4 regions of the Prochlorococcus sp. MIT 1341 genome follow, and region 1 is predicted to be linked to each of the others. Evidence: predicted binding sites of a transcription regulator. Region 1 holds the regulator's gene; each other region holds the start of a gene.
The links. Region 1 encodes NtcA, which controls nitrogen genes in cyanobacteria. Its sites were predicted from a motif close to GTANCNNNNGNTAC; they were not measured.
Positions count from the first base shown of each region.

Region 1 (7,519 bases):
CAAACGGGGGTTCGACCCGAATTGCTTTTAGCTATTGCCAACCAGGAGTCCCGATTCTCTCCTGGAGTTGAGTCATCACAAGGAGCAATAGGCTTAATGCAATTAATGCCTTTAACGGCTCAGAAATATATAGATTCCTCTTTCCAGGGCAAATATCTTGCTGAACCTTCTATCAATCTTGAAATAGGAGGTCACCATTTGGCAGCTCTACTTGAGATTTGGGAAGGTAATCCCTTTCTTGTTTTGGCAAGTTACAACGCTGGTTCATCGATCGTATACAGTTGGCTTTCAGAGGAAGCATATTTGGACCCGGAATTATGGGTAGAACGAATTCCATACCCTGAAACACGTTTTTATACTAAGAAAGTACTCGGGAATTTATGGAGTTATTTAACCCCCGACTGGACAGCTTGTCGGGTAAAGGTAGATTGATTGGAATTGTTTAAATATTGTATTCCTTTTTTTAGTGACCTCATACATAAACATAAATTTTCTAGTTTAAAAATATAAAATGTGTTGAAATATTGAATCTTATTAAGGCAGCTTATGAAGTCTCATCAGACCGCCACCAACCTGAGCCTTATGGAGAGATTTGTCTTGGCCTCTGTAGCGATAATTTTAGGAGTTCTTTTGTTCTTCCTAAAGGGACAAGTCAGCACAGATGCGACACTTTCTAATCTAGCGGATCGGTCTTTAGACCCTGAGGTGGCTTTGTCGAATGGTAGACCTACAATTTTTGAATTCTATGCTGATTGGTGTGAAGCTTGCCAAGAAATGTCATCAGATATGCTTGAATTAGAGGCCCAGAATCTTAACAAGCTAGATTTAGTACTTTTAAATGTTGATAATCCACGCTGGCTCGATTTGATTGAAAAATATAATGTTAAGGGCATACCCCAGTTAAACTTCTTTAGCTCTGAAGGGAAACTGTTGGGAGCATCAATTGGAATTAGATCTTTTTCTGAATTAAAAGTCGTAGCTAAAGCATTAATTATGGAAGAAACTTTACCAAACCTGCTTAATTCAGAAGAGTTGAAGCACTCTTCATTTGAGCTTGCTACCTCAAGATCAAATGAGAATAGCTCTAAACCTATGAGCCATTCATGAGCCTTCTGAGATAATTAAACCCATTCCAGAGCTTTTGATACTGTTGGAAAATTACTCGAGAAAATCTTCTTACATTCATTCGCAATATCCATATGTTCTTTTTGTGTGCCATGCCCAGAACGTAATTTGATGTAATGAATCCAAGAGCGACATGACCCAGACATATATATTTTTGTTGGAGTCGCCAAGGGGAGTACAAAACGAGCGCATTCTTTCGCTACCCCAGCGGCAAGCATTGCTTCATAAATTTCAAGTGAATTTTGAAAGTGAGTTTTTATTTTTTCTCTAAATAGTTCAGTTGTCTCAAGAGATAGGTCGTCAGTTGAGTTTTGCCTATTCTTTACATCTTGGCGGCGGAGATCAGGAATCGGTATTTCACCTAACTGCGTACTGTCAGCATATCTTTGAGAAAACTCTTGAAAGGTAAATGATCTATGCCTTAAGACTTGTGCTGCGATTCCTCTACTTGTTTCGATTTTGATTGTCATATAAGCCTGCTCAAAAACACTCCAATGTTCATTTTTTATGCAATATTTTAATAGTCCTGAATAATCTTTGTTTTCTTGGTTTTTGGGATTGCTAACTCTGGCAATATATGCCATAGTTTTTTCTGCGTCTGGAGTTATGGCTATAAGTTCAACGCGGGCCATCTTGGCAAGAATTTTTAATAATTATAGCATGAAATTTTCTTTGCTAGATTCAACTTTTTATTTGTACGAAGTTGTGATTGATCTTTCCCCTTTGAGTTAAACGATTGGGCTTGAAAAAATAGCCCCCCAGGCTAGATCTTTGCAAGAGTAACCTTTTCAGGCTGATGTTGATATTTGCCTTTCCTATCGCTATACGTTGTTTCGCAAGGGTCGCCTTCAAAAAAGAGGAGTTGGCAGATTCCTTCGTTAGCGTAGATCCTGCAGTCTGCTCCTGAACTATTACTAAATTCTAGGGTTAAGTGCCCTTCCCAACTGGCTTCAGCTGGTGTTGTGTTGACAATGATTCCAAGTCGCGCGTATGTACTTTTACCTAAGCAAACAACCGTAATGTTAGATGGAACTTTCATCTTTTCTAAAGCCACGCCCAATCCATAGGAATGTGCTGGAAGTATGAAATATTCTCCGTCTTCGTCTGTTTGCAGGGGAGTTGATTCCAGATTTGCGGGATTGAATCTTTTTGGGTTCATAACTGTTCCAGGTACGTGTCGGAATATCAAGAATTCTTTTGAGGAAAGACGAAGGTCATAGCCATAAGAAGAGCAACCAAAGCTCAATACAGGTTTTTGGCTTTTAGTCGGCTCTAGATGCCTAACAAGTCCTTTTTGAAAGGGAACAAGCATTCCTGCGGTTGCTTGTTCAGTAATCCAACGGTCGTTTTTAAGCATTAGATTCCAAAGCGCAATTCGGTAATTTGATCTGCCATCGTCATGATTGGCTCAGGGATGGATGGTCCAGTGAGGATGATATCCATCGTTCTAGGACGTTGCTCTAGAGCTTCCATCACAATCTCATTATTTAGATACCCCAACGAGATGGCTAGGCCGATTTCGTCCAGAACCAGTTGATCGAGATCGCCTTTTAATAAGTGTTTTCTGCAGATTTCCCATATTGTTTGGACTGCTTTCGTCTCAGGTTCGGAGTGGCTTCGCCTTTTGTTTGTGGGGGATTGCATCGGGATACAGCGTTCGATTGCAGGCCTTATCCATGAGAGCTTTCCGCAAAGATCTATAGATCCTTCAGGGCCTTGGTTGACCCCACCTTTTAAGAATTGGGCAATCATTACGCGACTCCCTAGTCCTGCAGTTCTTATTGCTGTACTTAGAACCATCGAAAAGCTTCCTCGGTATGGAGCTGTGTGGATGTGAAGTTGTCCTTCTGGTTTTACTAGATGGAGGGGGACTGCTTTGAATCTATCTTGATGGCTTTTAAGATCAAGACTTTCCAGGGCTGGAGAAGGGCTTGGTCGGTGTGTACGAAGACCATCATTGAGATTGGGACATGCGGACATTTATCGCGAGCGAATTCACTGTAATTGAACTAACAAGAAATCTAGCGGCGTAATCGTTTATAACAAGCACATCTACACTATAGGTAGTGTAGATGTGCTTGTTGAACTTTTAAGATCAAAAATGCCTATCACTACTGACAAAAGATCGGATGGTCGTTCACCTTCGGATTTGCGACCTTTCAAAGTGACATGGGAACCAATGGGCTTTGCTCTGAGCTCATTGATAGTTCAATCAGGTAAAACCTCTGTAATTTGCAGCATTAGCCTGAATGAGAACATTCCAAAATGGAGAGAAGGGGACGGAAAAGGATGGTTAAGTGCCGAATATCGTCTCTTGCCCGGATCAACTCCCCAAAGGCAGACCCGAGAGTTTTTGAAGTTGTCAGGAAGAACACAAGAGATTCAGCGACTTATAGGAAGAAGTTTGCGATCTGTTTTGGATATGAAAGTATTAGGGGAAAGGACTTTGTTGGTTGATTGTGATGTGATACAGGCTGATGCGGGGACTCGAACGACTGCAATTACTGGTGCCTGGATGGCTTTATACCGTGCTGGTGAGATCTTGACTCGGCAAGGTGTATTACAAAGGAACCCTGTAGTTAGACAGGTAGCAGCGGTGTCAGTTGGTTTGTTGGATGGAGAAGGGTTTTTGGATCTAAATTATTCTGAGGATGCAAATGCAGATGTAGATTTCAATGTAGTTATGTCCCCGGGTGGTCACCTTCTGGAATGTCAAGGAACTGCTGAGAGAGCTTCCTTTACTAGACCTCAGCTAAATGGCTTGTTAGATATGGCAGAAGTGGGCCTGGAAAGTTTGTTTGCTTCCCAGAAAGCATCATTAGAGCATTAAGACTGAAAACAGTGATTATTGCTACATGAGATTTCTCTCAAGCTGCTTAATTTCAACAAATATACGTTGCGTTTATGGCCGGCGTTACATCCGGCTTTAGTCGTTACTCCCCTCATCCTTCTAGGAAAGAAGCTTTAAAGTTGGGAAATTTAGTTCCATCAGAAGACAAAACTCTTCACCAGGTAATCCGTGGTTTAGATGGAGCATCTATTGAGATTGTTGCTAGATCAAAGACGATTTTTTTTCCAGGTGATCCAGCCGAGAGGGTTTATTTGATACGTCGTGGTGCAGTAAAGCTTTCAAGGGTTTATGAGTCTGGGGAGGAAATTACAGTGGCAATGCTCAGAGAGAACAGTCTTTTTGGAGTTCTGTCTTTGCTAACAGGCCATCGTTCAGATCGTTTTTATCACGCAGTAGCCTTTACTCGTGTTGAGATGACAACAGCGCCAGCAACCTCTGTCAAGCAGGCCATGGAGAATGATCCGAAGGTAGGATTATTGCTTTTACAGGGACTTTCGAGTCGGATATTACAAACCGAAACTATGATCGAGACTCTTACTCATCGAGATATGTCTTCGAGATTAGTGAGCTTTTTACTAGTTTTATGCAGAGATTTTGGGGTTCCAAAGAAGGAAGGCATAACTATTGACCTAAAACTGTCCCATCAAGCAATTGCTGAGGCGATAGGCTCCACTAGGGTCACAATTACTCGTCTATTGGGAGATTTAAGGAGCTCTGGCCTAGTGCAGATTGAGCGCAAGAAAATTACTGTTTTTGATCCAATTGCTCTTGCTAAGCGATTTAGCTAGGTCCTGCTCCGGACCAACTCATTAGGCCTAGAAAACCTTCTTTTTTGAATTACCTTTGATGTGACTGGTTGGCTGCTGATTTTTTCTTTGTTGATTCTTGGGGGTGTTCTGTCCACTCTTGGAGATCGTTTGGGAAGCCGCGTAGGCAAAGCAAGATTAAGCGTTTTTAATTTGCGGCCTAGGAGCACTGCTGTATTAATAACAGTATTAACTGGAAGTCTGATTAGTGCGGTTTCTTTTAGCTTCATGTTGCTTGTGAGCCGACAATTGCGTGTAGGACTTTTTGAACTTAGCGACTTGGAATTAAGACTTAAGAGTAGTAGAGAAGCTCTTAAGATAAGTCGGCTAGCGCAGGTGAAGAAAGACGAAGATATGAAAAACACAGAATTAGAATTAGGTAGAGTTCGTAGAAGAATTATTGCTGGAGAAAAGGAACTTAAAGAGCTTGAATCAAATTTGATTGCATTAAGAAGTGGCAACGTAGTTATAAGTAGTGGACAACCATTGGCAACAGCAACTCTTAGGTTGCAAAAACCTGAGCAAGCTAAGAGGGTTATTGATCGTCTATTGCAGCAGGCTAACTCTGAGGCCTTTAGTCTTGTTAGACCAGGGGAAAAGGCCAATAGGCAGATATTATTAGTCCCAAAAAATGATATTAAATTACTTGAGAAAGTAATACGTCAGGACGGGACATGGGTGGTTAACTTTCGTTCCGCAGCTAATGTTTTGCTAGGGGAAAATGTGGTATATGGTTTTCCAGAAGTTCGCCCGAATATAAAAGTTGTTGAAAAAGGCGAAGTTTTGGCAACAACAACAACAAAGGCAAATGAGCGCAATTCTTCATCTGTTCGTAATCGTTTAAAGCTTCTTTTAGCATCTGCATTGGCAGAAGCTAAAAGAAGAGGGTCACTTGCAACTGGATTAAGATATGACTCGAACTCACTTAATGAGCTTGGTCAAGTGATTATGGAAAGATCGGATGATATTGTTCAATTGGAAGCGATTGCTTTAAGAAACAGTAAGACGGCAGATCCGTTATATGTGAGGCTTAAGCTAGTAGAAAAAAAACAAAAAAAACGATTTAGATAACTCTTATGGAATGTCTTGTATCGATAGATCCCGGACGTCATAAATGTGGGCTTGTTTTGGTTGCCCCACAGCTTGGAATTGTCTTAGATGGGAAAATAGCTTCACCAAAAAGAGTCCGAGAGATAGTTCTCCAGTGGAAGGAGAAGGCAAAAATAGAAAGACTGATTTTAGGGAATGGAACATCTAGTTCAGAGGTGTATGGGATATTGAGAGAGATCTTGCCTGTGACACTCGTTAATGAAAAAGGTACAACTATTCGAGCAAGAAATCGTTATTACGAACTATGGCCAATAAGTAAGTTTTTAGGTTGGTTCCCAAAGGGACTGCTTCTTCCGCCAAATGATTTAGATGCTGTGGCTGCATTAGTTCTCCTTGAAGATTTTTTAGAAAAAAAATTTACTTGGCCAGGGCCTCAAAGAGTTAGAAACGAGCTCTCACAGTAAACACGTAATCTCCTCCAGGCTCAAGATTGTAGTCAGCTCTAATAAGGAAGCGCAGTAAGGCATCTTCTATTAGCGCTCTGCCAAGAGAAGGCTCAACAAGAAGCTTTCCTTTCCCAAAGGACCAGCTGAAATACCATTCGAACTCTCCAGCTGAGACGACTCCATTGAGGCATTGTTTCGTGAAACTTTGGCTAGTTACTCTTAAATGAGCTGTTGTCGCTGGGAGCGTTCCCATCAGGCCTGATTGTGGAGAGGCGAATAGCTGTTGAGATGATCAGAAGCTTTTGCGAAGCCATTTCGCTGAATTAAATCAGGTCCTAGCACTACCTCGTTAAGAATTTCTTCCAATAATGGTTTTTCTTCGGCGGTGAAATTGCCAAGCACATGAGATGTCGTTTTTGATTTCCGTAACACAGGCTCCCCTGGTGGCGCTCCAATTCCAATCCTTAAGCGGCAAAAATTCTCTGTTTTCAGATGTTGAATGGTGCTGCGAAGGCCATTATGCCCCCCAGAACCACCACTAGCTCTAAGTCTTAGGCGTCCGAGAGGCAGGTCCATGTCATCCACTATCACAAGGATTTGAGTAACTTCAATATCGAACCATTTCAAGCAAGCGTTTATTGCTTGGCCACTTTCATTCATATAGGTATCTGGAAGTAAAAGCTTTAGTTGTTTTTGCCTGTTTACTAGATCTGCGATTCGCCCATTAATATTTTTATGCGTTTTAAAGTTTACAGATTGCCTTTTGGCCAATCTCTCAATGGCCATAAATCCAATGTTATGCCGTGTAGAGGTGTATCTGGAGCCAGGGTTGCCAAGACCTACCAACAGGCGCAGATCCTCAAGACTCATCTTTTAATTCTGAGATCATTTTTTTGAATGATCGGAGTCAATAACTTTTTTACCCTCTTCAAATTCCGGTGAGTTTTGAAGATCAGAAGTGTTTACTGGCTCAGGATCAGCCATGGCTTTTTGAATTTCTTTTTCAAATTCACCTGAAGCTGCTTGAAAACTCTTCAGAGTTTTGCCAAGGCTTCTACCTAGTTCAGGCAAACGTTTTGGGCCAAATACTATGAGTGCCAAGGCACCGATAACCGCTATTTCGGGTAGACCGATGCCAAATACATTCATTTAGTAGACCTTTTTGGGTTGGAATTAACCGTTCCAATCAACAGAAATCCCTTGGAGTAAAAGAGATTGGTTGTATACCTGCAGCATGATCG
Region 1 is NZ_CP139304.1:912,330-919,848, reverse strand. Features, by position in the region: gene SOI84_RS04700 (lytic transglycosylase domain-containing protein) at 1-432, shown strand, start outside; gene SOI84_RS04695 (thioredoxin domain-containing protein) at 547-1,107, shown strand; gene thyX (FAD-dependent thymidylate synthase) at 1,122-1,757, opposite strand; gene dcd (dCTP deaminase) at 1,889-2,482, opposite strand; gene SOI84_RS04680 (cob(I)yrinic acid a,c-diamide adenosyltransferase) at 2,482-3,105, opposite strand; gene rph (ribonuclease PH) at 3,227-3,955, shown strand; gene ntcA (global nitrogen regulator NtcA) at 4,030-4,764, shown strand; gene SOI84_RS04665 (DUF3084 domain-containing protein) at 4,825-5,853, shown strand; gene SOI84_RS04660 (resolvase) at 5,859-6,296, shown strand; gene SOI84_RS04655 (DUF3146 family protein) at 6,274-6,531, opposite strand; gene pth (aminoacyl-tRNA hydrolase) at 6,531-7,148, opposite strand; gene SOI84_RS04645 (TatA/E family twin arginine-targeting protein translocase) at 7,164-7,427, opposite strand; gene psbH (photosystem II reaction center phosphoprotein PsbH) at 7,452-7,519, opposite strand, start outside.

Region 2 (7,519 bases), 810 kb from region 1:
CATCTATGGAGAAGTTTTTAGAACTTGCCCTCAAAAGAGTCGTGGAACCAATGCACCAAGATAGAAAGCGGCGTCGGCTACCACCACGCCCAAAGCCTCGGGGGGAGGTGGAAGCATGGGACCTCGAGAATCCAGAAGAGTGATCATCAACAGATAGACAACTCCTATCAATACCGAGAAAGTTCCCGTTATTAATGCAACCCATCGGCTCCTAAATGAAGTTTTAGTCATCAGCTTTTCTTCTGCAAAGAATCATTCAAAATTTTCGCTAGGTTCTCAAGATGAATACTTTTTGTATTTGGATTACCTAGCACTGCCTTGAGATAATACTTTCCCTTATAAGAGTGCCTTGAAAGCATAAATTTTTGATTCAACAAAGCCTCTCTTGTAGTAGCCGACCAAAGTAAAGATTTCTTTTGATCAATATTTTTTGGAGTAAAAGTTATTAAGTGCAAAGGCCCGCCAAGAATATTGAAACTAGAAGCATCTAATTTTGCATTTAGAAAACAACGACGATTTATTGCACTAACAAGCAAATCATTTATCCCTTCCTCTCCTAACTGACGGAGACCTAACCAAAGCTTGAGGACTTCAGCAGGTTTAGACCCCTGAAGCCCTAATTCACCTCCATGTGATTCACTCCAGGCAGGCTCCATATAAGGCAGTCCAGTAGAAAAGGTGTTTGAGAGATGAGATAAATCTGCTACAAGCAACAATGAAGATGTTTTTGGTATCCCAAGAACTTTCTGAGGATTCAAGGTTATTGAATCAGCCTTCGCGATTCCATTTACCAGTTGTGAAGTTTGTTCGGATAAAGCAAAAACGCCACCAATAGCGGCATCTACATGTAACCAAATACCTTGTTTAGAGCAAATTTCTCTTAATTCCACTAAAGGGTCTACCGCTCCACGAGCAGTAGTGCCTGCAGTTCCAACTACGGCAAAACATTTGCGTCCATTCTCCTTAAGAAGGTCCAAACGATCTCTAAGAAGGTCAAGCAACATCATTCCTTGATCGTCTGTAGGTATCAGCTCCAAAGCGTCATCCATTAACCCCATTACACGAATAGCTTTCAAAAGAGACACATGGGAGTCTTCACTTGCAACTACTACTGCCATTGAGTCATCCCTCAATCCAGCAATATTACGAGCAGCCACAAGAGCCATTAGGTTGCTCAAACTACCCCCACTGGCCGCTACGCCCCCTGAACCAGAAGGTAATCCCAAGGTATCTGCGAACCATCTACAGATTTCTCTTTCCAATCGAGAAAGACTTGGCGATAATTCTTCAGCTAAAAGATTGTTATTAAGTCCCGAGCAAATCAAATCTGCTGCAATCGATGCTGTTAAAGGTGGAGGGTCTAAGTGTGCCAGAGCACCAGGATGAAGAGGCTGATACGCCCCCTCCATTACAACCTGAAGCTCATCAAGCAAAGCGGCAAAGGGAAGGCCTCTCTTATCAGGCCTAACTGAAGGGAGGGAAATATCCGCTGGCAATGGACCTCTTTCGGTTGCCTCACCAAACCATTGGCACAGTCGAGCACTAGCATCCTGCAAAAAAGACTGCAGAGTTGGGTCCACAACATCTGGCGAAGCAAATAACGCCAACGAAGTGACCGGCTTGATTTGTGTAGTGCCAGCCAAGAACTAACCTTGTTCAGATCTCATTCTGGCTCCTCATGGCAATCTGCGATATCAACAAGCGATAATTTTGAGCTCTTGTCAAAGCCCTCTGAACTATCTAAAGAAGCAATCGATTCATGGATGAAGCGCCTGCTTAATAGAGCCAAAATTCTTGGCATGGCTGGAGAGGTTCCTGTTTGTGCCGTAATACTTGACAATAATGGGAAATGCATTGGCCATGGCTGCAACACCAGAGAGAGGTCTCGCGATCCTCTAGGGCATGCAGAATTAATGGCTCTTAGACAGGCTGCACTTCTTAAAAGCGACTGGCGCTTCAACGACTGCACATTAATTGTGACGCTAGAACCATGCACGATGTGTGCAGGTGCATTAATACAAGCCCGAATGGGAAAAGTAATTTTTGCTGCTCAAGATTTAAAAAGAGGTGGCCTTGGGGGAACAATTAATTTAGCGAGTCACAAAAGCGCTCACCATCGCATGATTGTCGAGAGTGGAGTTATGGAAGAAGAAGCCCGAAATCACCTTCAGAAATGGTTTAAGCAGAGGAGGAAAGCGTCTCGCGAAAACTTGGAAGTTCAGAATCAAACAAGTTGAGCAAATACTCAACATTTTCTGGTGTGGCGTTGTAACCCATCAACCCAATTCTCCAAACCTTTCCAGCAAGAGAACCCAATCCACCACCAATTTCAACTCCATATTTTTTAAGCAAGTGACTACTAAAGGCTTTGCCATTTACACCATCAGGAATAACTACAGTTGTAAGAGTCGGCAATCTCAAGTCCTCAGGGACATGAAGAACAAGCCCTAGACGTTCCAAGCCATTCCAAAGCTTATAAGCATTTTTTCTATGCCTTTCCCAGGCATTTTCAATCCCCTCCTCAGCTAAAAGTCTTAATGCTTCCCTCATCCCAAAATTCATATTGACAGGGGCAGTGTGGTGGTAAACCCTGTCACTACCCCAATATTGATTTAACAGCGAAACATCCAGATACCAATTTGGGACCTTCCCAGCTCTATTAGAGAGCTTCGCTTCTGCACGAGGTCCCATAGTGAAAGGTCCAAGACCAGGAGGACAACTCAAACCCTTCTGACTACAGCTATAAGCTAAGTCAATTTTCCATTTGTCTAGGAAAAGGGGAACTCCACCAAGAGAAGTAACTGTATCGAGGAGCAAAAGACAATCATATTTTCTACATAGATCTCCTATCCCATCCATAGGCTGACAAACTCCTGTTGAGGTCTCTGCATGGACCATTGCAAGAATTACTGGGCGATGAGTCGCCAGAGCCTCCTCAACCTCCGCTAAAGAGAAAGCCTCTCCCCATTCTTTTTCAAAAGTTACAACTTCAGCTCTATACCTGCTTGCCATGTCTGCCATTCGGTTCCCGAAGTAACCGTTTATGGCAACTAATACTTTTTCGCCTGCCTCTATGCAATTCGCGAATGTTGCCTCCATAGCAGAACTACCAGTTCCACTCATTGGAAGGGTAAGGCGATTGTCTGTCTGCCAGACATACCTGAGCAAATCCTGCACCTCCCCCATTAAATCAATGTAATAAGGGTCAAGATGTCCAATTGGAGGTTGAGCTATTGCCCGTAGGACATCCGGGTGAGAATTAGAAGGACCTGGTCCAAGCAATAGACGCTCAGGGACAGAAATTGGCTTGAAGTCCTTTTTGTGACTTCGGTCAATTTTTGGGAAGTATTGCGTCTTCGACAAGACTCTTGATTAGTGGAGTGATTTCCTAAAGCCTACGCTGACGGATTTCCTCACGCGAATTTTTTTGAGGGATTGCAATGGCAACTTCTAAAAACAAAAACCATTCAAAAGCTCAAATCTCTTGCCCTGAAAGGGGTTTAGGTAATTGAGGACCAAAAACAAGCCTTTGGTGTTTTAAAAAAGTACTTGTTGATACAAAACAAAAGGGTCAGGTCTCTCTAGTTTCTATGTAATACCTAATTAATTCAGAAGTACTTTTGATATGAACAAATCCTCCCAAGACGTTCTCCGCCAAATAAAAGACCAAGGCATAGAACTAATTGACCTGAAATTCACTGATCTTCATGGGAAATGGCAGCACCTAACAGTCACAGCTGACATGGTTGAAGAGGAAAGTTTTAAAACTGGTCTCGCTTTTGATGGCTCTTCCATTCGTGGCTGGAAGGCTATCAATGAATCAGACATGGCAATGGTCCCTGATGCCAGCACCGCCTGGATAGACCCGTTTTACAAACACAAGACTCTCAGTCTGATTTGCTCCATACAAGAGCCTCGTAGTGGAGAACCATATTCAAGATGTCCTAGAGCCCTGGCTCAAAAAGCCCTCACATATCTTGGAAGTACAGGACTAGCAGATACTGCCTTTTTTGGAGCAGAGCCAGAGTTTTTCATATTCGATGATGTTCGTTACAACTCAAGTGAAGGGGGCTGCTTTTATAGCGTTGACACAATTGAAGCCCCCTGGAACACAGGAAGGATTGAAGAAGGTGGAAATCTCGCCTACAAAATCCAAATCAAGGAAGGGTATTTCCCCGTAGCGCCAAATGATACTGCCCAGGACATCAGGTCTGAGATGCTACTTCTAATGGGCGAATTGGGTATCCCTATAGAAAAACACCATCATGAAGTCGCTGGAGCTGGTCAACACGAACTTGGAATGAAGTTTGCAGAGTTGATCAATGCAGCTGACAATGTAATGACTTACAAATACGTAGTCAGAAACGTTGCACGTAAATATGGGAAAACTGCAACATTTATGCCAAAGCCTGTCTTTAATGATAATGGAACTGGCATGCATGTTCACCAAAGCCTTTGGAAAGGAGGCCAACCTCTCTTCTTTGGAGAAGGAACATACGCGAATTTGTCACAAACTGCGCGTTGGTATATAGGTGGAATTCTTAAGCATGCACCCTCCTTCCTAGCTTTTACCAATCCAACAACTAATAGCTACAAGCGACTTGTACCAGGTTTTGAAGCGCCCGTAAATCTCGTCTATTCACAAGGGAACAGGTCTGCAGCAGTTCGAATCCCTTTAACTGGACCAAGCCCTAAAGCTAAGCGATTTGAATTCCGCCCTGGAGATGCAATGGCCAATCCATATCTCGCTTTCAGTGCCATGATGATGGCTGGAATAGATGGGATTAAGAACCAGATTGACCCTGGTGATGGCGTAGATGTTGATTTATTTGAACTCCCTGCAGAAAAGCTGGCAAACATCGCAACAGTTCCATCTTCACTAAATGGAGCATTAACCGCCCTAAAGTCTGACAACAAATATCTCACAGAAGGTGGTGTATTTACCGAGGACTTCATAGAAAATTGGATAGACATTAAGTATGAAGAGGTCCAGCAACTTCGTCAGCGTCCACATCCACATGAATTTGTTATGTACTATGACGCATAGTCATCCAAATTATTAGTGATCTAATTTTTAAATCGAAAGGCTTGCCTAGTCTTACCTTATAAAGGCCAGGCATATCTTTTCTTATAATTCAATAGAAATAAAAAAGTCGAATAATTGCCTTAGTCTATTTTTTATGAGAAATTTTGCACCATTCTATCTACTGATCCTCTACCTCTTCTTCTCTCAAACCTTAGCCCTCCCTCGAAGAGATATCATAAACATAACAGCACAGGAAAAGCTAATTAAAACAAATACTAAAATCGAACTACTTGAACAAGCAATTCGAGAAAGAAACCATAAGGAAGTATGCATTCAATCATCGGCATTAGTAAATTTAATTAATAAGCATTTTTCAGAACTAAAAAAATTAGAGCCTCAGCATAATTGGAAAGAGATTAAAGAAGCGATCCATCAGATCTCTTTGAGAAGCTGTAAAAGATGAGCTTCTCACCTCTTGATTGATCACTCAGACCAATTGACAAGTTACATAATCTCTACTCCAAACAATTATTTGATAGTTTTGTTAGCGTATTTTGAATCTCTCTTACAGTTTTTTTGCTCAAGCAAAGCCCCTATAGCAGAAAAGTTAATCAAACCAATTTCATGGCAGAACCAGAACTAACCAAACTTGCTTATAAGACTCTCCAGTTCAGCAAGAGTCTTGCTGGATTAGCTCACAAAAGCCTTAGTACAAAAATAATGGAGATACTTGCACCAAGTGCCGTCCCAAACCTTCAGCCAATCTCAAGAGAACTACTTTTCGAGCTACGCAAATCCATTAATCACCTCGAGGATTCTGACTGGCAAGACGCCGAAGATGGTATTTACCCAAAAGCACAGCTTTTCGAGGCCCCATGGCTTGATTGGGCAGGAAATTACCCATTAGTCTGGCTTGACCTGCCTTCTACATGGGAAAGGCGGAAAGGAAATAAAATTCATGATCTCCCCAATGAGATAGACAAAGCTAAATTCCCCGATTACTACCTTCAAAATTTCCATCACCAAACAGATGGATATTTAAGCAACCACTCCGCTAATTTATATGACTTACAGGTTGAAATCTTATTTAATGGCACTGCAGATGCAATGCGAAGAAGAATATTAGCTCCTTTAAAGAAAGGTCTTAAGAGCTTTAATTCAAGGAAAAGATCAAGCATAAAACTACTCGATGTAGCCACAGGAACAGGGCGAACACTACAACAAATTGCAAGGGCAGAGCCTGGAATAGAGCTTATTGGGGTTGACTTATCACTGGCATATTTACGTAAAGCGAATAGGTCATTAAATACTCATAATAACCGTTTAGTACAGTTGATAAGGGGGAATGCTGAACAGCTTCCCTTTGAAACAGCAAGTATACAAGGAGTGACATGTGTATATTTACTTCATGAATTACCCTTAAATATTAGAGAAAAAGTCCTAAAAGAATGCTGGAGGGTACTTGAGCCAGGTGGTGTATTTGTTATTGCAGACTCAGTGCAATTAGATGACTCTCCCAAATTCAAACTGGTGCTTGATAATTTCTACAAAGTATTTCATGAGCCATTTTATCGTGATTATATTAACGATGACATTGACTCTAAGCTCTTGAAAAGTGGTTTTGAAAATATAGAAGCAGAATCATTCTTCATGACAAGAGTATGGTCTTGCAACAAGCCGTTCAACCAAGAAAGTTAAACTTTTCAGCTAAAATGACTAAACAAAAGTGGTCTACCAAAACAAAAGATCTTGCCAAAGAGCTTCATAGTGAGTTAACTCTTAACCATAAGAATTGGCACCAACTAAAATCTGATTCAGATTGTCGAGCTGCAGAACTCCTTTCTGGGGCACTTCTTCAATTACTTCAGCAAGGAAAGCGTTCTGACGTGGAAGCATTATCTATACAAGCCATTAAATGGCTCAAGGGAGAACTGAAGGATCCTGGCTGTCCTCATCGATAAAGGTTTTCTTTCTTCTGGAAGAAAGCTGGAGACGATTACCCCTGTTACTCCAACGAACATCATCGAAGCATTTGTGAATTAAAAAAAGTCCCCGCCCTCGATCAGAATCCAACTCAGAGGGTAAGCATCCGTATCTTTTTGAATGGGGCAAACCCTTCCCCTCGTCTTGTATCTGCCACACAAACCAGTTAGGGGTCAAAATTCTGCGAACTCGTAAAAACTTCCTTGGGTCTTGAGAATTCCCATGTTTGACCGCATTTACCATTGCCTCATGAAGGCCTAGTTCAAGACGCAAAAGAGTTTCTTCACATTTAACTGGCTCAAGCAATTTTTTCAAATAAGGAGATAACTGCAGAGTTGAGGGGAAACGAAAAACTGACCAACGAAATGTACGGCTGCGAAAGCAACCCAAACCCCTCATCAATGGACAAACAGCCTTATATGAGCCGGAAGCCATTAAAAACAGCAATTGGTATATTTTTGACCATAACTGTCAAAAACAATTCAGGTAGATGCTGAAACCCGATCCCAT
Region 2 is NZ_CP139304.1:102,986-110,504, reverse strand. Features, by position in the region: gene SOI84_RS00540 (YcjF family protein) at 1-143, shown strand, start outside; gene SOI84_RS00535 (pyridoxal phosphate-dependent decarboxylase family protein) at 231-1,643, opposite strand; gene SOI84_RS00530 (nucleoside deaminase) at 1,764-2,237, shown strand; gene SOI84_RS00525 (alanine--glyoxylate aminotransferase family protein) at 2,179-3,363, opposite strand; gene glnA (type I glutamate--ammonia ligase) at 3,626-5,047, shown strand; gene SOI84_RS00515 (class I SAM-dependent methyltransferase) at 5,651-6,724, shown strand; gene SOI84_RS00510 (DUF6439 family protein) at 6,739-6,987, shown strand; gene SOI84_RS00505 (ATP-binding protein) at 6,947-7,408, opposite strand.
Region 2: a site for NtcA is predicted at 3,546-3,559, ahead of glnA (type I glutamate--ammonia ligase). Genes of this name have one in related genera too.

Region 3 (7,519 bases), 680 kb from region 1:
CTAGAATTATTTCTAGAGAAAATCAAATCAAAGAATGTCGTTCTCATGTAATCGTGACTGGTGGTGGCCCTGGCATTATGGAAGCTGCTAATAGAGGTGCTTTTGACGCAGACTGTAAATCAATTGGCTTAAATATCAGTATTCCTAAAGAGCAACATCCAAATCCATTTATCACGCCTGGACTTTGTTTTAAATTTAATTATTTTGCATTACGCAAAATTCACTTTGTAATGCGTTCGATTGCAGCTGTTTTTTTTCCTGGTGGTTTTGGAACACTTGATGAACTATTTGAGCTCTTAACACTTCGCCAAACTGGCATGAAAAACGATATCCCTATCATTCTTTTTGGGAAAGAATATTGGTCTAAAACGATTAATTTTCAACTACTTGCAGATTCTGGACTTATTGCAGATAACCACTTAAAACTCTTTCGATATGCAGATACTGCAGTAGAAGCCTGGGAAATAATCAGGCAGGAAGCTTCGATCTAAATGGATTTGCCAGGAATGACCTTTCGTAATGAGGGAAAGCCCAGTCGGGACGAAAGCACTCGAAAGTCATGCGGACATGGTGGTGATGATTTATCGCGATGAGTACTACAACCCTGAATCAGATGAACGAGGCATAACAGAACTGATCACTTGCAAGCATCGCAATGGTCCCCTTGAGACCGTGAAACTCCTGTTTGAACCTCAGTACACACGATTTAGAAATTTGGCGGCTTAACCATGGAAGACTTAGGCGAATTTAAAAAATATTGCACAAATATCTGAGCTGATATAACGAGATAGGCAGGGCATATAAGCCCCCATATACCCCTCGAGAAAGTCACCATGAGGATGAATGGATTGATTCATCGACCTAGTTTCTAAAGTCTTGGAATCGATCCTCAACGTCGGAGAGAAAAGGAAAGCTTGAATACTCTATGCAGAAACACGTACCGCCTTGGCATCACTCCATCAATGAGCGATGTGTGGATAGGTTTTGAATATTGTGTGGATAGAAAAAATTGGAATAACTCAGATCTGTTGCCGTTACTGGATTTCTCAACAGACTCTTCTTATTGGGAATAGATATGTTTTCTGTCAGTTGTGATCTGTTTGTTATTAATAATAGAAATTATTATTTTTTATTCTGCACTAACCAATAAGCAAAAAGAATTGAGCCCCAAATTGGCAGCAAATAAAGTGCTGTAATAAAGCCCATGAAAATAACTGAAAGGACAAAAATAATCACGCTAAAAATCCCAGCTCTGATCAGCCAATTTCTTATGCGTTCAGGCCAACTTTCTTGACTCAGAAAATTTACTCCATTTGAAAGATGCCTTGTTCTTTCTAGGCGAAAATCCTCAAAATAAGTATAACTACTATCCCCGTCGGGGTTAATTCCCCTTTTGAGAACCCAGACTCTCATATCAAGAATCCCCAAGCTACCTATGTAAAACTACTATCAATACTCCAATAGAAGATGGCTCTGATATGGACGGATCTCCGAATATAAAGGACTTCAATGCTAAAACAAATAAGCTAAGAGCAGTCAAGTGCCAAGTTGGTCAAATGAAGAAGATTAGGGCTGTAACTATAGCTTTAAGTTTTGGGCTGATTTTCCCTACAGCATCATTAGCTGAAGTGCCAGAAAAAATCCATCAACGCTGCCTTGAGGCAAGGGATTATATGGGTTGTGTCAAAGCCATGCGAAGGAATCCAGGGCTGAAGAAAAATGGGTTTATTGGAATTGGAATACGAATCTTTTTAGACCAAGAGACTGCAAACCTAATTGTTCATTCTTCTATAAAAGGATCACCAGCAGCCAAATCCGGAATCAAATCAGGTGATGTGATTCTCTCTATCGATGGTAGGTCAACAAAAGGGATGGGTCTCAAGGAAGCCATCGAATTAATAAAGGGAGAAGAAGGGAGCAATATCAGAATCGTCTTTGAGAGAATGAATGACTCAGGCAAAAGAAATAAGATCAAACGGCGTCTTAAAAGAGAAAAGATCTTGATTTCTAATCAACCAGTCTCATTACAACCACAATTTAGACAATGGATATATAAAGGATTTCCAGATGATTTCTCACCATTTTTTCCTAAGACAGATTGCAAGCCAACAGAAGAAAACGAAGATAGACTTGGTTTACAAACCTAATTCAAAGAAATCCGCCTTAATAGCAACTTTGTTTCGCTGAAGAGGATCTCAAACAAGAGAGAAGTTGCCAGAATCTTTTAATTATTGGAGCAAAAGCTCATGGCAAACGTCCTAATTTGATTAAATTACAAACCTCGTTATCTAATCATCATCTAAGCCTTGGAGTGAATGAGATGTTTCTTAATGAGTTACACCACCATCCATAATTGTGATATTGGTATCACTAGAATTAGCCCAACGCAACTTGCTCAATTCTTGATATTCAGCACTGTTATAAGCCTCAATAGCAGCTTTTTTGGATGGGAACTCGATAATCACTGCTAATTTTCCACCTTGTCCTTCTACAGTTTTTGACTCCAAATCTTTAGCAAAAACTGCTCCTCCTACTGATTCAACCCAAGGTTGAAATGCTTCAACATATTCAGCAAATGCTGGATTAGTAACGGTTGTCGTGACAATCCAGAAACCCTTGGCCATCAGAAAAAATCAATTCGAAACAGCATTACATGCTCCTTGCAATTTGGAAATGTACGTCAGAAAATAAATACAAAAGTAACTCGGCAAGGGATAATATAATCTTTGCCTTATTAGTAATAGAAGCTTGATTGAAATAGAATAGACATAAGAGGGTGAGAATGTTAAGCCATCCACACATTGCAATATCGCTGAGATCCCATGGCACAACAGGAAATCAACTACTAGCTAATAAAAAGTTCCTTTTGAGTGATAGCAATCGATCTCAGCGAATCAGAAATTTCTATCCAAACTTTATCCAAACTAGAGAAATGGTGAAAATGGAGGAAGAAAAGACAAAAAGCCATTTTTTGTGCCGTTATGAACTACATCTTTAGTCCTTAGTAGCTATCTATAAAGAGGGCATCTGAGTAAAGCGCATTCAGACGCATTCCTCAAAGAGCCTCTTAATCAAGGCCAAAAAATGTGCTTTGACCATCTTCAATCTCTAAGCAATGGAAAAACTTCTTTATCGTGGCAGCAAATATACCCAACACAAAGAAATTGTGTCTAAAAAGTCTGTCCAATTAAAGTACAGGCGGAGCATTTACAATCAAAGAAGACAATTAACATCTAAAGTTCAAAATAATTTAATCTACCGTGGTATCAAATACTTGTCTAAAGGGTCTACTAATAAGCCTTACAGCTCTGAAGCTAATAAAAAAGTCTTCTCGTTAGCAAGGGATATTATTAATGCACAGTTTAATCTGGCCAACGATGAACTGAGTCGCAAACTATGGAATGAGGTTGCAGCTCTTAAAATTGATCCACAACGTATTATTAATCTTATGTATAGATGCTGCTCAAATGAAGATAACCAAAGCATGTTAGAAGCTGATTTAGATTATTTCTCGAAAGAATAATTACAATAGATCCCTCCAAGGCAAACAATTGCAAACACAAGCTAATAATCAAATCTAACGTTTAAATTAAGAGCTAACCTTATTCAAGAAAGGCATATTTGGATTGAATATTATTTTTTGTAGCAATTGCAACATATGAATAGTATGGATCTCTGCTGTAATGGTCATAAATTTATTTTCAAGAAAAGGGCTTTAAATGGTCAACCGCCTCTATAGTCCAAAATCAAAAAGAAGATTAATAACAAGATCTTCTAAGCAAATAAATGATTTAAGCCACCTCAGTAATTTGAATAATGGACTAGATAGAGACATTGCTGCAATGAAGAAAGTTTGGGGAATGCTATTAGAAGGTTCAATCCGTTGGTTTGGCGAAGTAGGTCGTCAATATTAGTTTTCCGATTTGGCTTCTAAAGAGAGATAAAAGAGCCAAATGACTATTTCTTGTATCTAAATATACATAGCATAATCTTCTGATCTACTATAGGAATAGCAGATTAGCAATATTTTAAATACGTCAATCAATCCAAATTCATCTTGGATGTAATAGTGCTGTATCTAAATATACTAAACTTTAAATTCAAGAAATTTCCATTTTGGTTTAATCTGATACATAAAGAGTGAGCCGCTAAATGCATTAATAGGAGATGAATTTTATTCCTTTTGAATGAATAGAAGTCTGGCCTCAAAAAATTTACAAGGCTGAGGTATTCCTCAGTTGATTATTCTCTTTTTTTCACATACCAATCAATAGCATTACACATCTAAACCATGCAACCGTATCTAGAAGGGAAGAAATTAAATAAAATAGAAAAGAATAAGGCAATGAAAGATGGGCTTCTACTAGGTAGTCAAATAGAAGAATTTGCCAAGATTGGTTGGGAGAAAATTGACAAAACTGACTTAGAACTTCGCTTGAAATGGTATGGAATGTTCTGGCGGCCTAAAACACCAGGAAAATTTATGCTCCGTTTACGAGTAACTAATGGAATACTAAATGCACATCAATTAAATTTAATTGCATCTATTGTTGCTCGTTATGCAGAAGATGGAAGTTGCGATATCACTACAAGGCAAAACCTTCAACTCCGTGGAATTCTTATTAGTGACCTACCTGAAATTCTTAGACGTCTAAAAGATGCTGATATAGAAACTATCCAATCAGGGTTTGATAACCCAAGAAATGTCACAGGTAATCCATTAGCAGGAATCGATCCAAAAGAAATTATAGATACCCGGCCATATACATTGGAGTTGGAAAATTACTTAACTAAGAATGGAGAAGGAAATCCTGAATTCTCTAATTTGCCGAGAAAATGGAACACTGCAGTAGCAGGTTCTCATGACAACTTTCTTTTGCATAATGACATTATTTTCCACCCAGTTATAAAAGAAGGGGAACTTGGTTTTAGTGTTTGGGTTGGAGGGATTCTTTCTTCTCAATTAAATGACTACGCTATTCCTCTTAATGTATGGGTTAAACCACATGAAATCTGTAATTTCACAGGTGTAGTTATATCTAGTTGGCGTGATGGTGGAGAACGTTATAAACGACCTAAAGGACGATTTAGGTTCTATTTAAATGAAGTGGGAGTAGAAAATTTTAGGAATCATGTTCAAGAAAAATTTGGAAGACTTATTCCAGACCCTGGTTCTATATTTTCACAAAAACCACGTTCTTTCTTTGGGATTCATCCTCAAAAGCAGTTAGGACTTAACTATGCAGGCATACATATTCCAGTAGGTCGGCTTTCAGCAGAAGAACTTCAAGATTTAGCCAGCATAAGTGCAACCTATGGGAGCAGTGAAGTTCGTCTTACTGAAGATCAAAATGTGGTTATAATTAATATCCCAGACAAGCAAATTGATAATTTTAAAGCTGATCCTTTATTAAAGAAATTTCCTCTCAACCCAAAAACAATAGCAGCAGGGACTGTCTCATGTACAGGTAATACCTACTGCAGTTTTGCTTTGACAAATACTAAAGATCAGGCTCTAAAGATATCTAAAGAGCTTGACTCAGAAATTGATTTACCTGAAGAACTAAAGATTCACTGGACAGGATGTCCCAATAGTTGCGGTCAAGCTTATATGGGCGCAATAGGCCTAACCGGGACAAAAGCTAGAAATGCTGACGGGGAAATGATTGAGGCTTATGACATATCAATTGGAGGAGAACAAGGCCCAAATCAAAAAATAGGAGAGTTAAAACATAAATCAGTACCTACTGCTGAATTGAAGAATCTATTAAAAAGATTATTGATTGAAAATTACTCGGCAATTCCAAAGACCAAGAATTCCTCTGAGAAATTTATTACTTTAAAGCAGATTATTGGTTGGATTCGGCAATTAGGTAAAAGCAGTAATTCTCCATAAGCTGCTTTTACCAAACCAAAATCATTTATTAACTTCTCCATGCAATTTAAATCAAATTCAACTGATTTCTTTAGTCGCATTGTCAATTGGCTAAGTGAATTTGGGAGTGACCGTCCACTCATTAATCGTCAAGGTGGAAGTAAAGATCCTTTTTCAAGGCTAATGAATCGCATTAGTAGGTAAATCAATCAATTTAAAAACATCTTCAACACAATCATTTTCCCAAACATGGATGCAAACACCTCACAAATGGATTATGTCCTTCCTAATGAATTAGTCGATGGAATGATCGCAGCGGGTGGAAAAAAATCTACTGTAAGTACAAAAAACTTACTGGTAAGAGGTTTTTACTCTGGGGCAATACTTGGCTTGGCTACATGTCTAGCAATAACTGTAGGTATTCAATCTGGGATGCCTTTCCTTGGCTCAGTTATTTTCCCGTTTGGATTTGCAAGCATAGTGCTTTTTGGTATGGAGCTAGTTACTGGAAATTTTGCTCTATTACCTATGGCAACATGGGCGGGTAAATCCTCCTGGAAAGCCACATTTAGAAATTGGGGTTGGGTCTGGATAGGTAATTTCTTAGGCACATTTCTTGTAGCAGTTTTACTTTCAATTAGTTTGACAAGCGCAGGCACTATTGACCCTTTATCTGCAGCTGAAGGAGGTAAAGGATGGGCTGTTGTTGCATCAAAACTGATATCTATAAATCAATCAAATGTTCTTACCAAGTATGAGTCTCTAGGGAGTACTGGACTTTTCCTAGCATTTATACGAGGTGTTATTGCTAACTGGCTCGTATGTCTTGGAGTCACAATGGCTCTTGTAAGTAAAAGTGTTCCAGGAAAACTTCTTGCTTGTTGGCTACCAATTACTGCATTCCAAACAATGGGCATGGAGCACATTGTTGTAAACATGTTTTTGCATACAGCAGGTCCTCTTCTTGGCTCTGGAGTGCCCTTCATTAAGGTTATTTTTTGGAATTTCCTGCCAGTTACTGTTGGCAACATTATTGGAGGAATGGTTTTTATAGGCATGCTCTTCTACAGCACACATCGCACCAAGATGCCCAATGTCCTGCCAACAGTTCATGATGAAAAGCTGGAACGAGAACTAGCAGCAGAACTTGGTGCACGCTAAGGCCAAAGGACTATCTATGGCCATCAATGAAGACTCAATCTGGGAAAGACTCAACCAATCCCGCAGGGTTCCCCTCGAGCCTTGTTGGTTGGGTGAGGTTTATTCACTCAATCTTCAGGCAGACCTTCGCTTTGCAATAACTGAGCAACTCGGATTACTAAGCAATAAAGGTTGGCCAGTTTTAGAGTTGATAATCAAAAAAGCAGGAGCTCAACCAGAGTTAATTCATGCAGCAGGACTTTGTCATCAGACTGAGGCAAAAACTTGGTTGCTAAAGCTGCTCAAAGAAGAGAAACAACTCAGGCTGCCAGTTCTGCAAGCACTTGCCTGCTGGGGAGGTGAACTTTCAATCATGCTCCTTAGGAATGTCTTAAGCGAAAAATCCCAACCCCTTCTTTTAGCAGGATTGGAATTACTCAAATTCAAAGTTCATCAACTCAGTGATGATCTTCTTCTTGATCTTGTTCAGAAACCATTAAAAGA
Region 3 is NZ_CP139304.1:1,593,753-1,601,271, reverse strand. Features, by position in the region: gene SOI84_RS08095 (LOG family protein) at 1-491, shown strand, start outside; partial or broken gene SOI84_RS08090 (DnaB-like helicase C-terminal domain-containing protein) at 547-726, shown strand; gene SOI84_RS08085 (hypothetical protein) at 1,123-1,413, opposite strand; gene SOI84_RS08080 (PDZ domain-containing protein) at 1,479-2,147, shown strand; gene SOI84_RS08075 (DUF1330 domain-containing protein) at 2,328-2,624, opposite strand; gene SOI84_RS08070 (DUF4278 domain-containing protein) at 3,116-3,523, shown strand; gene SOI84_RS08065 (hypothetical protein) at 3,720-3,914, shown strand; gene SOI84_RS08060 (ferredoxin--nitrite reductase) at 4,292-5,896, shown strand; gene SOI84_RS08055 (formate/nitrite transporter family protein) at 6,146-7,036, shown strand; gene SOI84_RS08050 (HEAT repeat domain-containing protein) at 7,026-7,519, shown strand, end outside.
Region 3: a site for NtcA is predicted at 4,075-4,088, ahead of SOI84_RS08060 (ferredoxin--nitrite reductase). Genes of this name have one in related genera too.

Region 4 (7,519 bases), 940 kb from region 1:
AGGGGACCCTTGGTATTGCGACCTCAATAACTTTGCGCCTGCTTAGAGCTCCAGAAAATGTAACTGTTTTATTAGCAGATTTTTCAACGATGGAAGCTGCTGGTTCTGCCGTTAGCAAAGTTACTGCTGCTGGGGTTTTGCCTGCAGGAATGGAAATTATGGATAGTTTCATGATTTCTGCTGTTAATGATCTATTTGGTCGTGAGGAATATCCCTCAGATGCAGCAGCAGTTTTATTAATTGAGCTTGATGGTCAGGTGGCAGAAGTTTCAGCTGGTGCTGATAAGGCAATTGATTTGTGCCAGAGAGCAGGCGCTAGAAATATCAAAAGGGCACATACGCTTGCAGAAAGAGAGCGGCTTTGGAATGGCCGTAAATCCGCTTTTGCGGCTATAGGAAAGATCTCTTCAAGGTATTACGTTCAGGATGGAGTAGTTCCTCGAAGTACTTTGCCTAGGGTCCTTAAAGAGATAGAACGTCTTAGCCGGATCTATCAATTACCCGTAGCAAATGTTTTTCATGCAGGAGACGGAAACCTTCACCCATTAATTCTCTATAAAACTGACTCTTCTGAAGTACAGAAAAGAGTTCGAGATCTCGGTGCTGCAATTTTGAAAGAATGTTTGCTTGTTGGGGGAAGTATTACTGGGGAACATGGTGTTGGTTCTGATAAACGTTGTTATTTGGAATGGATGTTTTCTTCTAATGATTTGGCAACGATGAGTTTTGTAAGAAAGGCTTTTGACCCTAATGGATTGGCAAATCCAGGAAAGATTTTTCCGACGCCGCGTAGCTGTGGTGAGTCAGCGAGAAGAAAAGTAAGCCTTTCAACCGATGACAAGCAATTTCGCTCAGATTTAGATGTGTTTTAATTTCATGCTATTTGAGAATTTTTTTAACGAAAAATATGGACTTTTTTTACATATATAAAAGGTCCATATCTTCTTCCCCTTCCTCTTCGTTTTCTTCCTCAGGCCATTTGAGTTCTAGTAAAACTGGCGCATGATCACTAGGTTTTGGATTGCCACGGAAGGTTTTGTAGATATTGCAACCTTTTGCTTGGCTTAGTAATTCTTCGGAAAGATAAATATGATCAATTCTCCAACCCCTATCTCTTTCCCATCCGCCACTTCTATAGTCCCACCAACTCCAATGATTACTCTCTGATTCAAATATACGAAAAACATCTTTGAGATCATTGCTTATTATCCTCTGCAAGGATTCTCTTTCGGCTGCGCTGGCCATGATTCCACCACTTAGTCGATCCGGATTATGGATATCTCTATCTTCAAGTGCGATGTTGAAATCTCCTAATAAGCAAAGAGGCTCATTACGTTTAGCTTGTTCAAGCAGATATCTTTTTAGACACTTTAGCCATGACAATTTATATTTGTATTTATCGGATTTAAGGTCCGATCCATTTGGAACATAGAGATTTACGACGCGTATATCTTCTATTAAGGCACTTATAACTCTTTTTTGTTTACCAAGTTCCCTGGCTTCCTCATCTAAAGGTAGTTCTCCTTCTAGCCCATATCGAACATCACTTAGCTCTTTGCGACTTACTAGGGCTACTCCGTTGTAGGACTTTTGCCCGTAGAATTTGACTCTATAACCCTTGCTCTCAAAGGCATCTGTAGGGAAAAGGGGGTCGTCTACCTTTGTTTCTTGCAAACACAGAAGATCAATCTGAGTTTCGTTTAGCAAAGCTATTACTTGGTCTAGACGGGTTCTAATTGAATTAACATTCCAAGTGGCGATTTGCATTTTTTTTTGACTGTTTTTTGCTGGTACCATTAACATTGGGTGCCATTTGGATACTCTGGCAGCAAGGTGAGCAATCAAAAGCATTCCATTAGAAAAAGTCTTAGGCTCGCTTTTTCGTTTTCTGCTTGCCTAATTTCTTTTAGCTTGGTGGAATTTAACTTTGGAGCGAAAGCGCAGTTGAAGGATGCTTTTCAATCTCCGGTGGAGAGAGAGATGTATGAAAACTCCCCTGGCGCTGCGAATGAACCATCGATTTTTGATGCAACAAATCCTATGGAGCTGATGAATTTCTTAAGAAAAGCCACTGCCATGGATGATGCAACGAGCCCATCAGATGCAGTTGATCAGGCGCTTCGCTCATTTGAGTATAAAGAGAGTGATGATTTACTTTCTTCGCCTTCACAGGTAAGTCTTCCTTAGCCCTTATGAAAAGTTTTCGCAAGTTAGAGGGCTGGCTAGATTTCTTTTTGGACCGATTGATGTTCTTTTTATTCGATGCGTAAACATCCGATAAGTCCGGTCACAGAACCCTTGCAGTATCGGGCAATTGGCCTAGTAAGGGCTACTTACTGTCCTAATGAGCCGGATTGCTTTACCAAGGGCAAGCTAGTGGACAAAGAAGGGGTTCAGGTTGAAGCAGTTGTCTTGGGACGAGTTATGGCATTGATGCGCCGTCATCTTGACATCGGAAAACCTCATTTATGGGTGGTTTATCCTCGATGCCGTAAAGAAGATGAGTTACATTTACAAATAGCAGGTGTATGGGAACCAAGTACTCTTGAAACAACTAAGGCCAACGCGGATTTAGACATTGAAGAAGATAAGCTCCCAGAGGGAGATGATTATTTCTCAATCCGCGGAGAATTGATATTTACTAAGCCTGAGACTAGTGATTTGGTTGTAAAAATTCGGCAGAGAGCAAGAGACGATGACGGTAGGATGATGCCTTTTAAGTTGAAGTTAAAGGGAGATTTACCGATTAAAGCACTCCGACATTTTATTAGTTTAGATGTTCGTAGACGTGGTCAGAAACTCTATCTAGAGAATGCTGAAATTCTCGCTCAAATTCCTTCTAAAAATAATAAAAATAAAGATAAGTACTCAAGACAATTGAAAAAAGGTGAAGATCGAAATCGACGAGACAATTAATGTTATTAGTTATCTCTAACTTGTTGTGTGATGTTTTCCCTCCCATACTTTTGAAGTGACAGTTCTATAGATTTTTTTTTTAATTATGAGCGGTTTATTTATTGATTGTCCAACAGGCTTAGCAGGAGATATGATTCTTGCAGGATTGCTCGACTTAGGTGTACCTTTAGAGGTGATTGAGTCCTCTATTGATGCAATAGGTCTGCAAGACAAATATAAAATTAACATCGAAGAAAGTCATAGCCTTGGAATAAGAGGCTTGAAGGTTTCTGTTGTTGCATTAGAATCAGATCCCCCAATGCGACTATGGGGTGATATTAAGCAGAAAATTATAACTGCAGATTTTTCAGATGTTCTGAGAGATAGAGTTTTTAGAGTATTTCAGTCTTTGGCAGAGGCTGAATCTTTGGTACATGGACAACCATTGGACAAAGTGCATTTTCATGAGGTTGGTGCTATAGATTCTTTGGTCGATATTATTGGAGTTTGTGCTGCAATTTCTTACATAAATCCCTCGGAGATTGTTTGCTCTGTTCCATGTGTTGGCCGGGGAATGGTTAACACTTCACATGGAATATTGCCAGTCCCTGCTCCTGCTGTTTTAGAACTAGCTAGAAAACATCAGTTAGAACTTTCTTTTGATGAGAATTGCCCTGAGGGTGAATTAACTACACCCACTGGGTTGGCCCTTATGGCTGTTTTGGCTGAAAGTTTTTCCAGACCTTCTAGTGTTGGAATTAGAGCTATTGGGATAGGGTTGGGTCATCGAAGTTTAGACAGGCCAAATCTTTTAAGGATTTGTGAGTTTTCTAGATCTACTCCCTCTAGTGATTTTAAGGATGGACTTGTTTGGCAAAACTTAGTTGTTCAGGAGGCATGGCTTGATGATGTAACACCTGAGGATTTAGCGGGATTAGAAACACAGTTAAGACAAGCTGGAGCAATAGAGGTAGTTTGTCAACAAGTCCATATGAAGAAAGGTCGCCAAGGCTTCAACCTTTTGGCATTAGTTGCTCCTGAAAAGTCTTTAGAGCTTAGGAAGACTTGGTTGAGGAAAGGATTTACATTGGGGTTAAGAGAGAGATTAGAAGGTCGTTGGGTCTTGCAACGCAGGCTTGGGTCCATTCCATCAAAGTGGGGACCATTGAAAGCAAAGCAAGTACGACGCCCTGGTGGTGCACTGTCGACAAAAATTGAACACGATGATCTGCTTCGTATTAGCTTGCAATCAGGCCAGTCTTTGGAGGATATACGTAGAGAAGCTTCCCTTGGGATTGGGGAGTTTTCACCAGAGCAAGATTGGACATGCTAAAAAGATATTTATTTTCTCTTCTTAATTTTTTAAAGTCGAGACTTCAACAAGCGACTTTGTTTGTCGACATAAGAATAATAATAACATTCACTTGTATTGGGTTTGTGTTATATAGTCTGATCGATAACGCCTCTCAGCTCTCTCAAATTAACCTAGAAGGTAAAACATTTATTTTGCTTTCATTTGGAGCTATATTTAGCTGGATTAGTTTAATTATTAATGCAATTGCATGGAAGATTTTGATAAACTGGCAAGGATATAAAGTTCAAAATATATCTCTAGTAAGTTTATTTTTGAGGAGTAATATTCTCAAATATCTTCCTGGAGGAGTTTGGCACTTCATTGAAAGGATAAGGGTTCTTCGTATGAATTTAGGAGGGTCTTCGGCTATTTCTGCTGTTTTGTTTGAACCTATTTTGATGGTGGTTGCAGCTTTACTATGGGTCCCCTTTGGAGGATGGCAAGCAGGCCTCGCTGTTTGTTGTTGTTTGCCTCCAGTTGTCCTCCTTCCAAGATGCCGTAAACCAGTTTTAAAACTTTTTAGGAAATTAAAGCTGAAGCAAATGGAGAAGATTGAGAAAGAATTTATAGAATCTACAAATTTTTCCAAGGTGGTTGACGAAGGAACGAAATATCCGTTTGCCCCCCTTGGATGGGAAATGTTGTTTATTTTTTTTAGATTCGTTGGCTTTTGGTTTTGTTTGAAAGCTTTTTCTATAACTACACAAATTGCATTTGGTCAATGGTTAGCTGCTTTTGTGATTGCCTGGACTGGTGGCTTGGTTGTCCCAGCTGCTCCTGGAGGGGTTGGAGTTTTTGAAGCGATAATTTTTCTAAGACTTGGCGCGCTTGTTCCTGAAGCTCCTTTTTTGGCGGCTCTTATTGCTTATCGGGTGGTTTCAACCCTTGCAGATGTCTTGGCTGCATTCATGAATCCAAGTGACTCTTTTTATGTGAAAGCTTTTAAGGAAAAGCTTCCTTTAGGGAGGAGCCTTAATCATTAGGAGAAGGTTTGCCTTCTATGGCATTTCTAATAGGAGTGTTAGAGCAATGATGATGAAGATCTAAAGAAATGCATCTTTGTATCGCTGTGAACTTCCCAAACGAATCAAACAGTGCATGATAGTTATGTAGCAACCGCTACCAAAACGTTCACCTCAATACTTATTGAGGCGCAGTTCGACCCAAGCCAAGGAACGGGGACTTGGGCCGCTTTCGGACTCTGAATCATGACAAAACTTCTTTACCGTGGACATGAGTATGTTCAGCACAAGGATCCTGCGGCTAAGCAGCCTGTTGAGCTGACCTATCGACGCAAGATTTACACAAGCAGGAAAGAGCAGGTCGCACCAAAGCACCCTCTTCTTACCTATCGCGGTAAAAGCTATACCAAATAGCAAAAATCTCTGCTTACTTTTATTAGGCTCCGATGGATAATCGGAGCTTTTTTTTGGAGTGAGTTTATTTTTAATTAGGCTCTTATTGGATCGATTAAACTAAATAAAGTTTTTATTAATGGCTATTTATAAATAACGTTAGTTAGAAATTTTTTTCTTGACAATTGTCTCTCCGCTTTCCAATCCAGGTATTAAAGCTGCTGAGGCAATCAGTCCCAAGAAAAGAATCATTAGAGCTGGAAGAATTGACTCTGCCATTCTTTCATCACTTGCATATTGAAATATTCGTACAGATAAAGTATCAAAATCAAATGGCCTGAGAACAAATGTAAGTGGTAGTTCTTTAATTGTGTCTACAAAAACGAGTAAGGCACCAACTGCAATTGGCCCTTTAAGTAAGGGTAAGTGAACCCTGCGAAAAACCTCTTGCCATTGACATCCGAGCCCAGTAGCTGCCTCATCTAGGCTAGGAGAAAGTCTTTCTAAAGCAGCATCAAGACCACCTTTAGCAACAGCAAGAAATCTATTGCTATAGCCCCAGATGAGAAGAATGATAGGAGTTAGTTTTAAGGGAGGACTGCTAAATGATTGGAGAGCAAGAGCTAAAACCGCTCCTGGAATTGCATAACCTATTCCAGAAAGAAACGTTAGGCTTCTTATCCAATGAGAAGTGTTCCATCTTTTCGCGATTGCAAGTATTAGGGCTGCTAGTAAAGTTGTGCTCGCAGCGATTAGGCCGAGACCTAGACTTCGAGCTGTGAGATAAATTAATTCGAGATTTAACCCGGTTTTTAATTGTTCAATGTTTACAAAAGCCCAAAGGAGTGGAACTCCCAGGGTGAAACAGGGAGGTAATAGACCTAAAAGTTGAGCAAGTATTGCGCGGGGACCTTTAAGTTCCCATTCAGGAGATTCGCCTCCTGCAACTCCATCTGTCCAGCGTCTACTTCGACTTCTAAGTATTCTTTCATAGGCGACAAGAGTAATTACTAGGACTAGTGCTATCAGTGCTAAAGCAATTGCTCCTGTTGGATTTCCTTTTGCTATCCAGTTCTCAACAATTCCAGCTGAAATACTAGGAATGTTTAGTAGTTGTACTGCTCCAAGTTCATTAACAATTTCCATACTCATTAGTGCAATCCCCGCCCCAATTGCTGGCATAGCTATAGGTAAAGCGACTTTTCGAAAGCTATTCCAAGGTCCTATTCCAAGACTTCGACATGCTTCTAGTTGACGACGCCCACTTTTTGAGAAGCTTTCTGTACTAAGCAGAAAAACATATGGATAAGTTGTAAGAGTCATAACTAGGATTCCCCAAACCATTCCATAAATTCTGATTGTATAAATGCTCCCTAGGTCAATTAAAGTTGCTGATAAAAGATATGCAGGGGTAGCAAAGGGGATTAATTGGGCAATTTTTAAAAGTCGTCTCCCAGGAAATCTACAGTTTGCAAGAAGCCACCCATTTGCTGTTCCTAAAAATCCACCTAGCAGAGCTGAACCTATGAGTAAATATAAAGTCCCTTTGATTTGATTCACCCCATCGATGCCTAAAGTTACTTGATTATTTCTCAACCCGATTATCCCTTCATTGATAAGGCCTAATAGAGGAGATAAAACTATGATTGCAATAACAATTACGAGGCCATTTAAAAGGACTCTTTGATTATTCTTTCTATTTTGGATCAATGCCATTTGGCTTTAAGAGGAAAGTCTTCAATATGCTTGATTATATTAGCCATTAATAAGCCTAATATGAATAGAATGTTTTACCTCTAGATAAAGAAATTCTCTATGAGGCCTTTTGAGCGAATTCCATGCTCGAGCGTAAAAAGTTTTAATTAAAGCTATTGGCAGAAACTCTCTATATAAAAAGAATTCTTTTACAAGACTA
Region 4 is NZ_CP139304.1:1,855,499-1,863,017, forward strand. Features, by position in the region: gene SOI84_RS09555 (FAD-linked oxidase C-terminal domain-containing protein) at 1-872, shown strand, start outside; gene xth (exodeoxyribonuclease III) at 919-1,767, opposite strand; gene SOI84_RS09565 (hypothetical protein) at 1,834-2,187, shown strand; gene SOI84_RS09570 (hypothetical protein) at 2,263-2,916, shown strand; gene larC (nickel pincer cofactor biosynthesis protein LarC) at 3,002-4,228, shown strand; gene SOI84_RS09580 (UPF0104 family protein) at 4,216-5,232, shown strand; gene SOI84_RS09585 (DUF4278 domain-containing protein) at 5,458-5,625, shown strand; gene SOI84_RS09590 (iron ABC transporter permease) at 5,764-7,320, opposite strand.
Region 4: a site for NtcA is predicted at 5,359-5,372, ahead of SOI84_RS09585 (DUF4278 domain-containing protein). Genes of this name have one in related genera too.